DNA from 3 places in the Colwellia sp. MB02u-9 genome. Region 2 is predicted to be linked to each of the others. Evidence: predicted binding sites of a transcription regulator. Region 2 holds the regulator's gene; each other region holds the start of a gene.

Region 1 (4,400 bases), on a different contig from region 2:
CAACACGTAAAGCAACGTTATGAACAAGCTCTTTTTCTAAGCGATCTTTGATGTTACGTGAAGTAACATATTTACCTTCTTTACCACAAAATGGTGAGGTATTTACTTGGAACGTCATATTGATAGTAGGTTCATCAACAGATAACGCTGGTAAACCTTCAACTGCTGTTGGACAACAAACAGTATCAGATATTTTTAATTCGCCTAAGCCAGTAAGTGCAATAATGTCACCAGCAAAACCTTCTTCGATATCTAGTCTTTCTAAGCCTAAGTAACCAAACACTTTGCCTACTTTAGCGTTATGAACCTTGCCAGTCGCTAATTTAATAGTCACTTGTTGATTCGGCTTAACTGAACCACGTGTAACACGGCCAACGCCAATTACACCTAAGTAAGAGCTGTAATCAAGTTGAGAAATTTGCATTTGGAACGGAGCTTCAGGATCCGCGATTGGTGCTGGCACTTCTTTAAGAATAGTATCAAATAAAGGAGTCATGTCGGTGCCAGTTGCGCCTTCTTCAAGCGTAGCCCAACCATTGATTGCTGAAGCGTAAACAACTTTAAAGTCAAGTTGTTCGTCAGTTGCACCAAGGTTATCAAATAATTCAAAAACTTGATCCATAACCCAATCAGGGCGAGAACCAGGCTTATCAACTTTGTTAATAACAAGAATTGGCTTTAAACCTTGAGCAAACGCTTTTTTCGTAACGAAACGCGTTTGTGGCATAGGGCCTTCTTGTGCATCAACTATCAGTAAAACTGAATCTACCATTGACATTACACGTTCAACTTCACCACCAAAATCAGCATGGCCAGGAGTATCTACGATGTTTACACGGTAGCCATTCCAGTTAATAGCCGTGTTTTTAGCTAAGATTGTGATACCACGTTCTTTTTCGATATCATTTGAGTCCATTGTACGTTCTTCTAGACCGCCTCGGGCGTCTAGCGTACCTGACTGTTCTAATAATTTATCAACTAAAGTGGTTTTTCCGTGGTCAACGTGAGCAATAATTGCTACATTTCTTAATTTATCTAACACAGGCGTTACTCGCTGTTACTTTCGTTTATTGCTACTTTAAGCAAATTAACGAATAGGGCTACAATTGGGCGCATATTATACAGTACAAGTCTCAGCAAATACACCGCAATAGAAAAATATAACCAACAAAATATTATTCAGTTGTTATACTGCCGATGATCAGATCAGAGTATACGCACCAAAATACAGCAAACAACGCACTGCAATGGTGCAGATTAAATTAATAAAAAACATAAAAATCATATATTTCAATGACTTTAGCTTTGGCACAGTATTCGCTTAAGCACAAGTAATAGAGAATTAAGTTTTTGAGCATTTAAGCACTAACTACACTGGAGACATTCAATGTCAAACGCAGTTTTAGATCTAATTAAAGAACATGACGTCAAATTTGTTGATTTACGCTTTACTGATAGCAAGGGTAAAGAGCAACACATTTCAATTCCTCATCATCAAGTAACAGAAGATTTTTTTGAAGACGGCAAAATGTTTGATGGGTCTTCAATTCAAGGTTGGAAAGGTATTAACGAATCAGACATGGTGATGATGCCTATTGCTGAATCTGCAGTACTTGACCCTTTTACTGAAGCAGTTACCTTGAATGTTCGTTGTGACATCCTTGAACCTACAACAATGCAAGGCTATAGCCGTGATCCTCGTTCAGTGGCAAAACGCGCTGAAGATTACATGCGTAGTACCGGCATTGCAGATAACGTTTTAATTGGTCCAGAGCCAGAGTTTTTTGTTTTTGATGATGTTCGTTTCCACACAGACATGAGTGGTTCATTTTATAAAATAGATGATAAAGAAGCGTCTTGGAATTCGGGTACAGAATACGAAGAAGGCAATATGGGACATCGTCCTGGTGTAAAAGGCGGTTATTTTCCTACATCACCAGTAGATTCATCACAAGATCTTCGTTCAGCCATGTGTTTAGTGATGGAAGAAATGGGCTTAGTGGTTGAAGCGCATCACCATGAAGTAGCGACTGCAGGTCAAAACGAAATCGCTTGTCGCTTTAATACTATGGTATTAAAAGCCGATGAAGTGCAAATATATAAATATGTTGTTCACAACGTTGCACACGCTTACGGTAAAACAGCAACTTTCATGCCTAAGCCATTAGTAGGTGATAACGGTTCAGGTATGCATGTTCATCAATCTCTTGCTAAAGACGGTGTTAACTTATTTGCTGGTGATAAATACGGCGGATTATCTGAAATGGCACTTTACTATGTTGGTGGTATCATCAAGCATGCTAAAGCACTAAATGCTTTTACTAACGCCTCTACTAACTCATACAAGCGCCTTGTACCTGGTTTTGAAGCACCTGTAATGCTAGCTTACTCAGCACGTAACCGTTCTGCATCTATTCGCATTCCAATTGTACCATCACCAAAAGCCATGCGAATCGAAGTGCGTTTCCCTGATCCAACAATGAACCCTTACTTAGGCTTCTCAGCTATGTTGATGGCTGGTCTTGATGGTATTAAAAACAAAATTCACCCTGGCGATGCCATGGATAAAGATCTATATGACTTACCTGCAGAAGAAGCAGCAGAAATTCCACAAGTAGCCACTTCGTTAACTGAAGCATTAGATGCCTTAGAAAATGACATGGACTTCTTAACTGAAGGTGGTGTTATGGATAAAGACATGATCGACGCCTACATAGGTATCAAACGTGGCGAAGTAGAATTATTGAACTTAACAACTCACCCAGTTGAATTTGATATGTACTACAGCGTATAACGTTACAAATAGATAGATAAGTAAAAAGCTCACTTCGGTGAGCTTTTTTTGTGGTAAATTTGATATTATTTGGATAGATTAAGCTTGAACATTTTTAAAAAGGATATTATTTTTGATTCATACTGCACGTTTTTTCATTTTTATTCTCTTACTAACGCAGGCTTTTACTGTATTTGCAGGCTCTGCTCAAGTTTATGTCTGGCGCAGCGAGCAAGGGGTACTGGTTTTTTCTGATAGCCCTAAACCCGGTGCAGTGGAATTAGATGTCAAAGAACCTAACACCATAAAATCCTCAATCGACACTTCAATTTTAGATATAAAACCCAAAGCCATAGATAACAATTATCAAGTAGAGATCATCCAACCCGAGGACAAAGCTACCATTAGAGATAATACGGGTTCAGCTTATGTTTCAGGCCGAATCAAGCCCATCTTCAAGCGTGGTCTTACTATACAATTATACTTAGATGACAAGCCCTATAAAAAGCCACAAACACACTCAATGTTTGTCCTTCGAAATATTGATCGTGGTGAACATCAAATAAAAATGGCCTTACTTAATGATAAAGGCAAGGTTATTGCAACGTCTTCTCCAGTAACGTTTTATATGCACAGAATATCGGTTAACAAGGCAAACTAACCGGATTTCAGTGCATATTGCACCAACTTTATTTACACTCGTTACTTAACGCACCATTTTAGTGCAAGGAAAAGTGATGTTTAATAACGTGATCAATTTAAACAAAATAAAAAAGCATTATCAACAAGCATTACCTAATCAAATGGTAACAGCTGTTGCTGTGTTAGACCGTGAACTCGCTATTTGCTATGTCAATCCTGCTGCCGAAGCATTGCTAGTTAAAAGCTTAAGTAAAATATACCGACTTCCCATTGACCAAGTTTTTTATAATACCCCTATTAATAATAATCGTTTACAACAACTACTGACGACAGGACAAGAGTTTAGTGATAGCGATGTAACGATTGAGTTTTTTGATCAGCGACAAATCACCGTTGAAATTACTGCCTCTGCAGTTACCTTTGAACAATGCCCACACATTTTGCTCGAGTTCAAACAAATTGATCAACAAAAACAGATCAGTGGAGAAGCATTTCAACAACAACAATGGGAGTCTGCACGCGATCTTATCCGTGGTCTTGCCCATGAAATTAAAAACCCCCTTGGTGGCCTGCGCGGCGCGGCACAATTATTGGATTTAGAACTTAACCTCGAACAAAAAGAATACACCGCGATGATCATAGAACAAGCCGATAGATTAACCAATTTAGTTGACCGTTTGTTGGGGCCTAACAATCGGCCTCTTATGAAGTTGCAAAATATTCACATCGTGATTGAAAAAGTCTTTCAACTGTCAAAATTTGATAACCCCAAAGATATTACTTTAGCCCGTGACTATGACCCATCCATACCTGAATTAACCTTTGATCAAGACAAGCTCCAACAAACCGTTATCAATATTGTCCATAACGCCATGCAAGCCTTAAATGGTGAAGGTAAAATCACCTTAAAAACTCGTGCAGCAAGCAATAAAACTATTAATGGCAAGCGTATCAAGCTTTGTGTAGAAATAAGCATAATTGATAA
Region 2 (4,400 bases):
GTTTTAGTATTGCGGTCAATGACGCACACCCCGCCATTTTAAAATCTTGTGACTACACCACCTATACCCGAGGTGGTTTCGGCGCCGTGCGCGAGACTTGCGATCTTATTATGCAAAGCCAAAACACCTTAGCTGATGCAACGGGTTCAAGCGTATGAATCGCATATACCTTGTTAGTATAAGCTTATTTTTATTGGCCTTAACCACCTATGGCTTACTTGAATGGTATGGCGCGAAGGAAGAAACCAGCAACATTCTCGATACCGCGAATAACCCTGAATTTATTGCTGAAAACCTTAACAGTGATGTTTATAAAACCACTGGGGCATTATCTTATAATGTAGAAGCAAAACGCATGGAACATTATGCTGAATTAGGGGTCACACACTTTGAATATCCACGCTATACCTTATACCCAAGGAACAACAAACCTACTTGGCAAATCACCGCCAATGAAGGCACCTTGTATAATAACAATCGCGTAAAATTAGCAAATCGCGTACGTTTAATCGCCACTGATAAAGAAAGTTTGATACAGGAAGTGCATGGTAAAAATTTAGAAATGGACTTAAAAACTAATATTATCAGCTCAGAGCAAACTATCTTAATATTAGGTAAAGGATTTACTATGTATGGCTCAGGATTAATTGTAGACTTAAACACAACACAGATGACATTGACCGAACATGTACAAACTATTTATAAAAAAATTAAAAAATAACTTATATTGTCTCACGGCGTTAGCATTATTAGTGCCTGTCGCAAGTGCAGAAAAATTTAACGTAGAACAAGAGATTAAAATATCTTCTTCACGCCAAGCTGCCGATCTCAAAAATAAAATATTCAGTTATATTGATAATGTCATTATTTCTCAAGGCACACTAACCATACATGCCGAGTTAGTACAGGTTATCACCCAAGAAAACAGTGACAGCAAAATTTATATTGCCAAAGGCTCTCCAGCGACCTTTGAACAAACGCTTCAAGATGGTAGCCCAATCAATTTGCAAGCCAATGAAATCCGTTATGAGCCGAGTATGAATACCGTCGTTATTTCAGGCAATGCTCTCCTTAGCCAAGAAGGCAGTAAAGTGAGCGGCAGTAAAATCACCTACAATTTTGCCACAGAATATGTCAATGCCGAAAGCCTTGAAAATGCTAAAGTTGAAACCGTATTACAGCCAAAGAACAAAACTGAATTGCCTATAAAATCAAAGGATAAGCAAGAGTAAATGTCAACTTCTACATTATCAGCAACCGGCCTTGCCAAGTCCTATAAAGGCAGAAAAGTGGTTAAAAACGTCAGTATGCACGTTTCCGCTGGACAAATTGTTGGCTTATTAGGGCCAAATGGCGCAGGTAAAACTACCTCTTTTTATATGATTGTTGGCTTGGTAAAGAACGACAGTGGCTCAATTGTCTTAAATGATGAAGATATAACCTTACTGCCGATGCACGAGCGCGCGAGAAAAGGTATCGGTTATTTACCACAAGAAGCCTCTATTTTTCGTAAGTTATCGGTTCATGACAACATCATGGCCATTTTACAAACACGTAAATCACTTAGTGATGTTGAGCGACAAGAAAAACTTGAACATTTATTAGAAGAGTTCAACATAGGCCATATAAAAGATAACTTAGGCATGAGTTTATCTGGCGGTGAGCGCCGACGAGTTGAAATAGCCCGGGCATTAGCCGCAGATCCTAAATTTATATTACTGGATGAACCCTTTGCCGGTGTTGACCCGATTTCAGTAGGTGATATAAAAAAAATTATCCTACACTTAAAAGATCGTGGCATAGGTATATTGATCACAGATCACAATGTGCGCGAAACACTTGATGTTTGTGAGCATGCCTACATCGTTAGTCATGGCGAACTTATCGCTGAAGGTAATTCAAAGCAAATTCTTGCAAATCAACATGTAAGAGATGTATACCTTGGTGAACAATTCACGCTATAGTGAATAAAACCAATTGAATTAATGAATTTGAATAGGGAAAAGAAAACGTAAATGCGTCCTACTCTGCAACTCCGTATCGGACAACAGTTAACGATGACCCCGCAATTGCAGCAGGCGATCAAACTGTTGCAATTATCAACTTTGGATCTTCAACTAGAGATTCAAGAAGCACTTGAAAGTAATCCTTTGCTTGAAGTTGACGAAACGCACGATAACAATTCAGAAAGTACCCCTGACCATTTAGAAGCAGGATATTCGGTAACGGTAGGCGAAAACTCAGCAGCATCCTCTGATGGCAGCGAAGACTCCACTCCCTCGATAGACGAAATTAGCTCCTCTGAAGGTTTAGCAAAAACAGACATCCCCGAAGAACTCAACAGCGATAGCACATGGGATGATAACTTCAGTGCTGGTGTTAGTAGTGGCGGTGTTGGCCATGCCTCAGAAGATTATACTTATCAAGGTGAAACGAAAGACTCATTACAAGACCATCTAATTTGGCAGATGGAACTAACGCCCTTTACTGACACTGATAGAACCATTGCCATTGCCATTATTGAAGCCATAGATGAAGCCGGTTATTTAACCGTTTCAGCCGAAGAGATCTTAGAGAGTGTCGGTATTGATGGTGTAGAACTTGATGAGATTGAAGTGGTGTTAAAGCGTATTAACGTATTTGACCCCATTGGTGTTGCCGCTCGTTCAATTCCAGAGTGCTTGCGTATTCAGCTCAATCAATTTGCTAAAGATACCCCTTGGTTAGCGGAAAGCAAAATCGCCGTCAGCGAGTATATTGACTTGCTCGGTAATCGTGATTATCGTCAATTGATGCGTAAATTACGCTTGAAAGAAGAGCAATTACGCGAAGTTATTCGCCTAATACAAAGCTTAGATCCCCGTCCAGGTGATAGCGTCATCAAAAGTGAAGAACAATATGTTATCCCAGACGTGTCTGTTGAAAAGAAAAACGGCCGCTGGACAGTAGAGCTCAATCCTGACACTGCCCCTAAACTATCGGTTAATCAGCAATACGCCGCTATGTCTCGTTCAATGAAGTCATCTACTGATAATCAATTTATTCGCTCTAACTTGCAAGAAGCAAAATGGTTTATTAAAAGCTTAGAAAGCCGTAACGAAACACTTTTAAAGGTTTCAAATTGCATTGTGCAACGCCAACAAGGCTTTTTTGAACACGGACCTGAGTCAATGCGCCCTATGGTATTGAACGATATTGCCGAAGCCGTAGATATGCATGAATCAACCATTTCTCGTGTGACCACGCAAAAATATATGCACACACCTAGAGGGATTTTTGAGCTTAAGTACTTTTTTTCTAGCCACGTAAGTACTGAAAACGGCGGCGAATGTTCATCAACGGCTATTCGTGAATTAATTAAAAAGCTAGTGGCTGCCGAAGTACCTGCAAAACCACTCAGCGACAGTAAAATGGCAGATATTTTAGCAGAACAAGGTATACAAGTGGCAAGGCGTACCATTGCCAAATATCGAGAGTCACTTTCTATACCGCCATCAAATCAACGTAAAAGCCTATTGTAGGCAGTTTTATTCAGCCAATAAAGAGGATTGAAATATATGCAAATTAATCTTACTGGACACCATGTCGATGTTACCGATTCATTACGTGATTATGTCAATGGCAAGTTTGAAAAACTAGAGCGTCACTTTGATCATATCAATAATGTACATGTAGTATTAACGGTAGAAAAACAGAATCAGATTGCCGAATCAACGGTGCACTTAAGTGGCACTGAAGTTCATGCTAAGGCACAACATAGTGACATGTATGCATCGATTGATGCATTAATTGACAAGCTAGATCGCCAAATCTTGAAATATAAAGGCAAAATCAACAAACATTAGCGCCATTTCGCTATAGGTCTTAGAAGTTTATGAAGTTGCAAGACATCTTAACCCCGGACTGCACTATTTGTGCAGCACCGGGTGCCAGTAAAAAACGTATATTAGAATATTTAAGTCGCTTGGCCGCCGATAAACTCGACAGCCATGATACTTTTCAGCTCTTAGAAAGCTTAGTTAAGCGTGAAAGATTGGGCTCAACGGGCATAGGTAATGGCATTGCTATACCTCATGGCCGTTTAGAAAATGCTACGCCTACGAAACCTATTGCCGTGGTTATTACCACAGAACAAGCGATTAATTTTGACGCTGTTGATCATCGTCCCGTTGATATTTTTATCGCCTTATTTGTTCCTGAAGAAGAATGCCAGAGCCACTTGAGTACGCTGCAAAGTATCGCAAAAATTTTTCGTAACAAGCAATTTTGCAAGCAAGTGCGTAAATGCCAAAGTAATCAAGAACTGTTTCAGTTAATACAACAAGCGAGTTAAACACGGATGAAATTAATTATTGTAAGTGGCCGTTCAGGCTCAGGGAAAAGTGTTGCACTGCGTGTTT
Region 3 (4,400 bases), on a different contig from region 2:
TCCCACTGTGTAGGATGAGTGGTCCATGCACCTTCAATACCACTGGTTACCGTATCGCGACCAATGCCACGTTTAGTTTTATTGTTCCAACCTGTGCCTTGCTCTGAAATATCGGCAGCTGCTGGTTCTCTGCCAAGTATTGAGGCATCGCCATTACCGTGACATTTCCCCACCGTGTGACCCCCTGCGGTTAGGGCAACGGTTTCTTCATCATTCATCGCCATGCGTTCAAAGGTAACACGCATATCATGAGCGGTTTTTAATGGGTCAGATTTGCCGTCTACACCTTCAGGGTTAACGTAGATTAATCCCATCATTACTGCAGCCAACGGGTTTTCTAAATCGCGCTCACCAGAATAACGGCTATTTTCGCTGCCACTAGGTGCAAGCCACTCTTTTTCAGCACCCCAGTAGATGTCTTTTTCTGGATGCCAAATGTCTTCACGGCCAAAGGCGAAACCAAAGGTTTTCAACCCCATAGATTCATAGGCAATAGTGCCGGCGTAAGCAATTAAATCTGCCCAGCTAAGTTGGTTACCGTATTTCTTTTTGATTGGCCAAAGTAGACGTCGTGCTTTATCTAAATTTACGTTGTCGGGCCAAGAATTAATCGGGGTAAAACGTTGATTACCCGTAGCGGCACCACCTCGTCCATCAGCAATACGATAGGTACCGGCTGAATGCCAAGTCATACGGATCATTAAACCGCCATAATGTCCCCAATCTGCGGGCCACCAGTCTTGACTGTCAGTCATCAGTGCGTGCATATCTTTGTTGAGCGCGGCAATGTCGAGATCTTTAACCGTATCCCGATAATTGAAATTCGTGCCCATAGGATTGGTTTTATTATCATGCTGATGAAGAATATCGAGGTTTAGCGACTTAGGCCACCATGTCATATTTGTCATCGAACTCTCTGTAGCACCACCGTGCATCACAGGACATTTTCCACCAGATGTTGTTTTATCGTCATTCATATTTTGTTTCCTTTCGTGAAGTGATAGAGATATATCTAAGTCATAAACCAATTTGACATCATTACTTAGAGTGATCATGTCAAACTACAAGCAAACTGTTTAAAGCGCCAATATTACAAATGTTTTATTACCTATTGAAATTCAGTTAGATAGACCTACATTAACAGCCAAAAATTTCAGTTGAAATGTGATATTTCTCCATTTGATATGATGGCTAAATACGCATTTTCAAGTGACGTTACTAGAAGAGCTAAGCAGCGATATTCAGTGTTATTTTAGCCTTTAGCAGCATTTTGAATGGCTTCACCCGCTTTTTCGAGATCTTTACCTGCACCATCAATGGTGGCACAAGCACCTAAGGCACTACTTAGTAATAATACCGTTAATATTGATTTAATCTTTGGGTAGTATGTTTTAGCTGTCATTTTCTGTTCCTTTTAGGTTATTAGGATATTATCTGTATCGCGATACAGATAATATCCTGTTAGGTGTCATTTCATGGTCATTAGAGTATGGCGCAACTCAATGCATTTACTTTTAATTGAGTCGCTAAAGCCCGTGTCGTTAGTAACCTTATCATTACTTATATCACAATATTTAAGTTCATAATGCTACTAAGAATATTGCCATATTTAGCACCATAGTCCACTATTTTAATAATCAGGGGATAAAAAGCTTATTGGCGCTCCTTCAGCTTCTGAGCCAACATTGTAGTCGTGCACAGAAATAATCGCTTTTGCTGCCATGGTTAATTTATCAGTTACGCCGTATTCGATTTCAGGACGAATATTGTGAAATGTGTAGTGATCACCAGCATTTTATCCAAACAAATGGTATCGGCGAACTTGAATTCGTATCTGCCTGCTGGTCGGGTATCAGTACTTTTTGTGTAAAGCTATAAGTTGTCGCCTGCTTATATGGTAAAAGTGTCAGCAGAAATAGCAGCAGCCATAATGGTATTGAAGTTTAGTTTCGTGTGGTAAACCTAGTGTTTATCAAGAGAAGTTTGTTTTTTTGTCAATAGCACAGTCACTTACAACCGATAGTTATTATCATTTGTATTTTTTTTGAGTGTTGATTAGCCCTTGATTAAAAGGCGTTGCGAGAGATTTTGATGTGAATGGCTGAAAGTGAACTCTTGTGCGTATGTTAAAAGTAATTAAGACAGACTAAAGCTTATATCACCAGATTAAATGCTCGTCAGTAAGGCATTATTTAAGCTGTGATATAAGCTACTTTTTTATGATTATGTTGTTAGTTATTAACTAAGCGTTTTAAATAGTAAAGCTTAATACGCTTGATAAGCTTTGTAGTTAGGATAAACCTCTAGATAATCACACCAAGTGCTAAAGTCTCGGTAGGTAAAGCGTGTATCTGTTGTGGTTATCCAGCGGGAGGTCGATCTCATGCGTAGCCAAAATTTAGCTTTATAGCCATCAATGGCGACAAAGCAAGCTAAGGACTCTTCGGTTTCGTTTTTAATTTTTACTTGGCTAAAACCATTAGAAGATTCGCCAAAGGTGACGGTTATTTTCGGCAAAGCCCAGATAACTGGACTAATAATAAATGCCGTAGCACAAAGGTATTTGATGATTTTCATATATTAACATACTGTTTTTAAATGGTTTTAATTGATTATTTTTATGGAGAAGCTTAAGTATAATTAAAATTAACTCCAGCTAATTTTAATTATACCATTGAAAGCGTTATTAGATGTCTCCATAACTAATAGCAACGAAGAAGTGTCAAAAACGACAACGCTTAAAATACGCAGTAAAAAGAGAACTTATTCATGGCTAACATTACTCCGATTAAAAAAGAAACTCATCAGAAAATTAAAATCGCTGCCAAGCGCGATTTATCAAATGTATCTAATCAACATATTGCACCAATCACCGCTCCTGAGTATTCTCAAGCAGCAACCAGCTACCCTATTGTACTTGTTAAAGATCAAGGTACAGAGCGCTACCGTAGTGTGGTAATGCTAGGTTTAGAAGCGAATGAAAACTTATATTATAAAGAAGATTCTTGGAATGCAGTTTATGTTCCGCAAAGTATTTCAATGGCACCTTTTTCTTTAGGTTTAGACCCGGAAAAAGAGAAAACATTAACGGCTTGTGTTGATTTAGACAGCAAGTTTGTTGGTGAAGATAAAGACCATGAATTATTTGATGCTGAAGGCAAAGACACTGAGTTTTTTCAAGGTGTACAAGATTCACTAGGTCGTTTATACGACAATGAAGTGATGAACGAGAAATTCATTAAAGAATTGCTTGATAATGACTTATTGTTAGAACTTGAACTTAATATTAATTTTGCCTCAGGTGAAAGTAAAAAACTTGTTGGTTTATATAATATTAATGATAAAAAAGTGCAAGAGTTAAGTGACGACAAAGTTTTAGATTTCCATAAGCGTGGTTTATTCGTGCCAATTTACGCCATGTTAGGTTCTATTGGTCAAATTAATCGTCTCGCACAATTACGTAACCAGAGTGAATCTACCGCTAAAGTAAATGCTATTCGCTTTACGCCAGCTACTGCTGAAGCTGCTGAAACTGTAGCTGAAAAGTAATAGCGTAGTAAGTTACCCTTAAAAAAAGGACCATTTGGTCCTTTTTTTTCGAGTGAAATTTAGCTTTTTAAGCCGGCATTGTTTCTCAAGGCAGATAGTGAAAAACCAGCAACAAGAAAGCCTAACCACTAAAACACTGAATTTAACGTTTGTACTAGCAGCTGACAGCAAGAAAATAAAGACAAACAAGCAGTGGAATATAACAAAACACGCGAAACCATAAAGTATCTTGGTGATGAAAATACTGAGCTAAACCTGAAACTTGAACAACAAGTTAATGCGCTTAAAGATAAATGAACCGAGTATCGCTTACGCTTTGATTATGCACAGAAGCAGTTAACAAAATTCAGTAAATAAACTGCTAATTTCGTTGGGATCCTTATATACTAACAGCCAACTTTTTAGCATTGAAAATGAGATTTTACGTGGCGATTAACCTACCTTTTAGCAAATTAAGTCAATGGCAGCAGGTGGCATTTAGTGCTGCATTACTTGAGCGCATGTTACCTAATTATCAAATGTTTGCTGAACATGTTGAGTTTGGTGACTTTAAGGTCTTGAGAAATCAACTTGATCTTATCTGGCAATGGTTAGATAAAGCTAACCGTTGCAAAATTAACTATGATGCCCAAATTGCTAAACTTGAAGAGCAAGTACCTGATCCCGATGATTTTGATTTTTTAGGTGTTTTTCCAGCCTTAGATAGTGCCATGGCATTAATGTCGTTATTTCAAGGTATGCAAGACCTAGAAAGTGATAGCTTGAGCAATATTAGTAAGTTGTCAGAGAATAGTGTCAGTTACTATGTTGAATTGAGCTTGGCTCAGAAAATTGATGAAATAACCCCTGAT

What was found. Region 2 encodes sigma-54, which starts transcription at its own class of promoters, with help from an activator protein. Its sites were predicted from a motif close to GTTGGCACGNNNNTNGNNT; they were not measured.
Region 1: a site for sigma-54 is predicted at 1,305-1,323, ahead of glnA (glutamate--ammonia ligase). Genes of this name have one in related genera too.
Region 3: a site for sigma-54 is predicted at 1,666-1,684, ahead of H4J65_RS01320 (entericidin A/B family lipoprotein). Genes of this name have one in related genera too.

Annotation. Positions count from the first base shown of each region.
Region 1 is NZ_JACGVF010000071.1:94,622-99,021, forward strand. Features, by position in the region: gene typA (translational GTPase TypA) at 1-1,042, opposite strand, end outside; gene glnA (glutamate--ammonia ligase) at 1,388-2,794, shown strand; gene H4J65_RS05035 (DUF4124 domain-containing protein) at 2,907-3,434, shown strand; gene glnL (nitrogen regulation protein NR(II)) at 3,511-4,400, shown strand, end outside.
Region 2 is NZ_JACGVF010000100.1:203,902-208,301, forward strand. Features, by position in the region: gene kdsC (3-deoxy-manno-octulosonate-8-phosphatase KdsC) at 1-158, shown strand, start outside; gene lptC (LPS export ABC transporter periplasmic protein LptC) at 155-721, shown strand; gene lptA (lipopolysaccharide transport periplasmic protein LptA) at 753-1,232, shown strand; gene lptB (LPS export ABC transporter ATP-binding protein) at 1,233-1,964, shown strand; gene H4J65_RS17080 (RNA polymerase factor sigma-54) at 2,016-3,521, shown strand; gene hpf (ribosome hibernation promoting factor) at 3,558-3,845, shown strand; gene ptsN (PTS IIA-like nitrogen regulatory protein PtsN) at 3,875-4,333, shown strand; gene rapZ (RNase adapter RapZ) at 4,340-4,400, shown strand, end outside.
Region 3 is NZ_JACGVF010000064.1:9,165-13,564, forward strand. Features, by position in the region: gene katG (catalase/peroxidase HPI) at 1-977, opposite strand, end outside; gene H4J65_RS01320 (entericidin A/B family lipoprotein) at 1,253-1,402, opposite strand; gene H4J65_RS01325 (hypothetical protein) at 2,266-2,577, opposite strand; gene H4J65_RS01330 (SapC family protein) at 2,770-3,549, shown strand; gene H4J65_RS01335 (YjaG family protein) at 3,963-4,400, shown strand, end outside.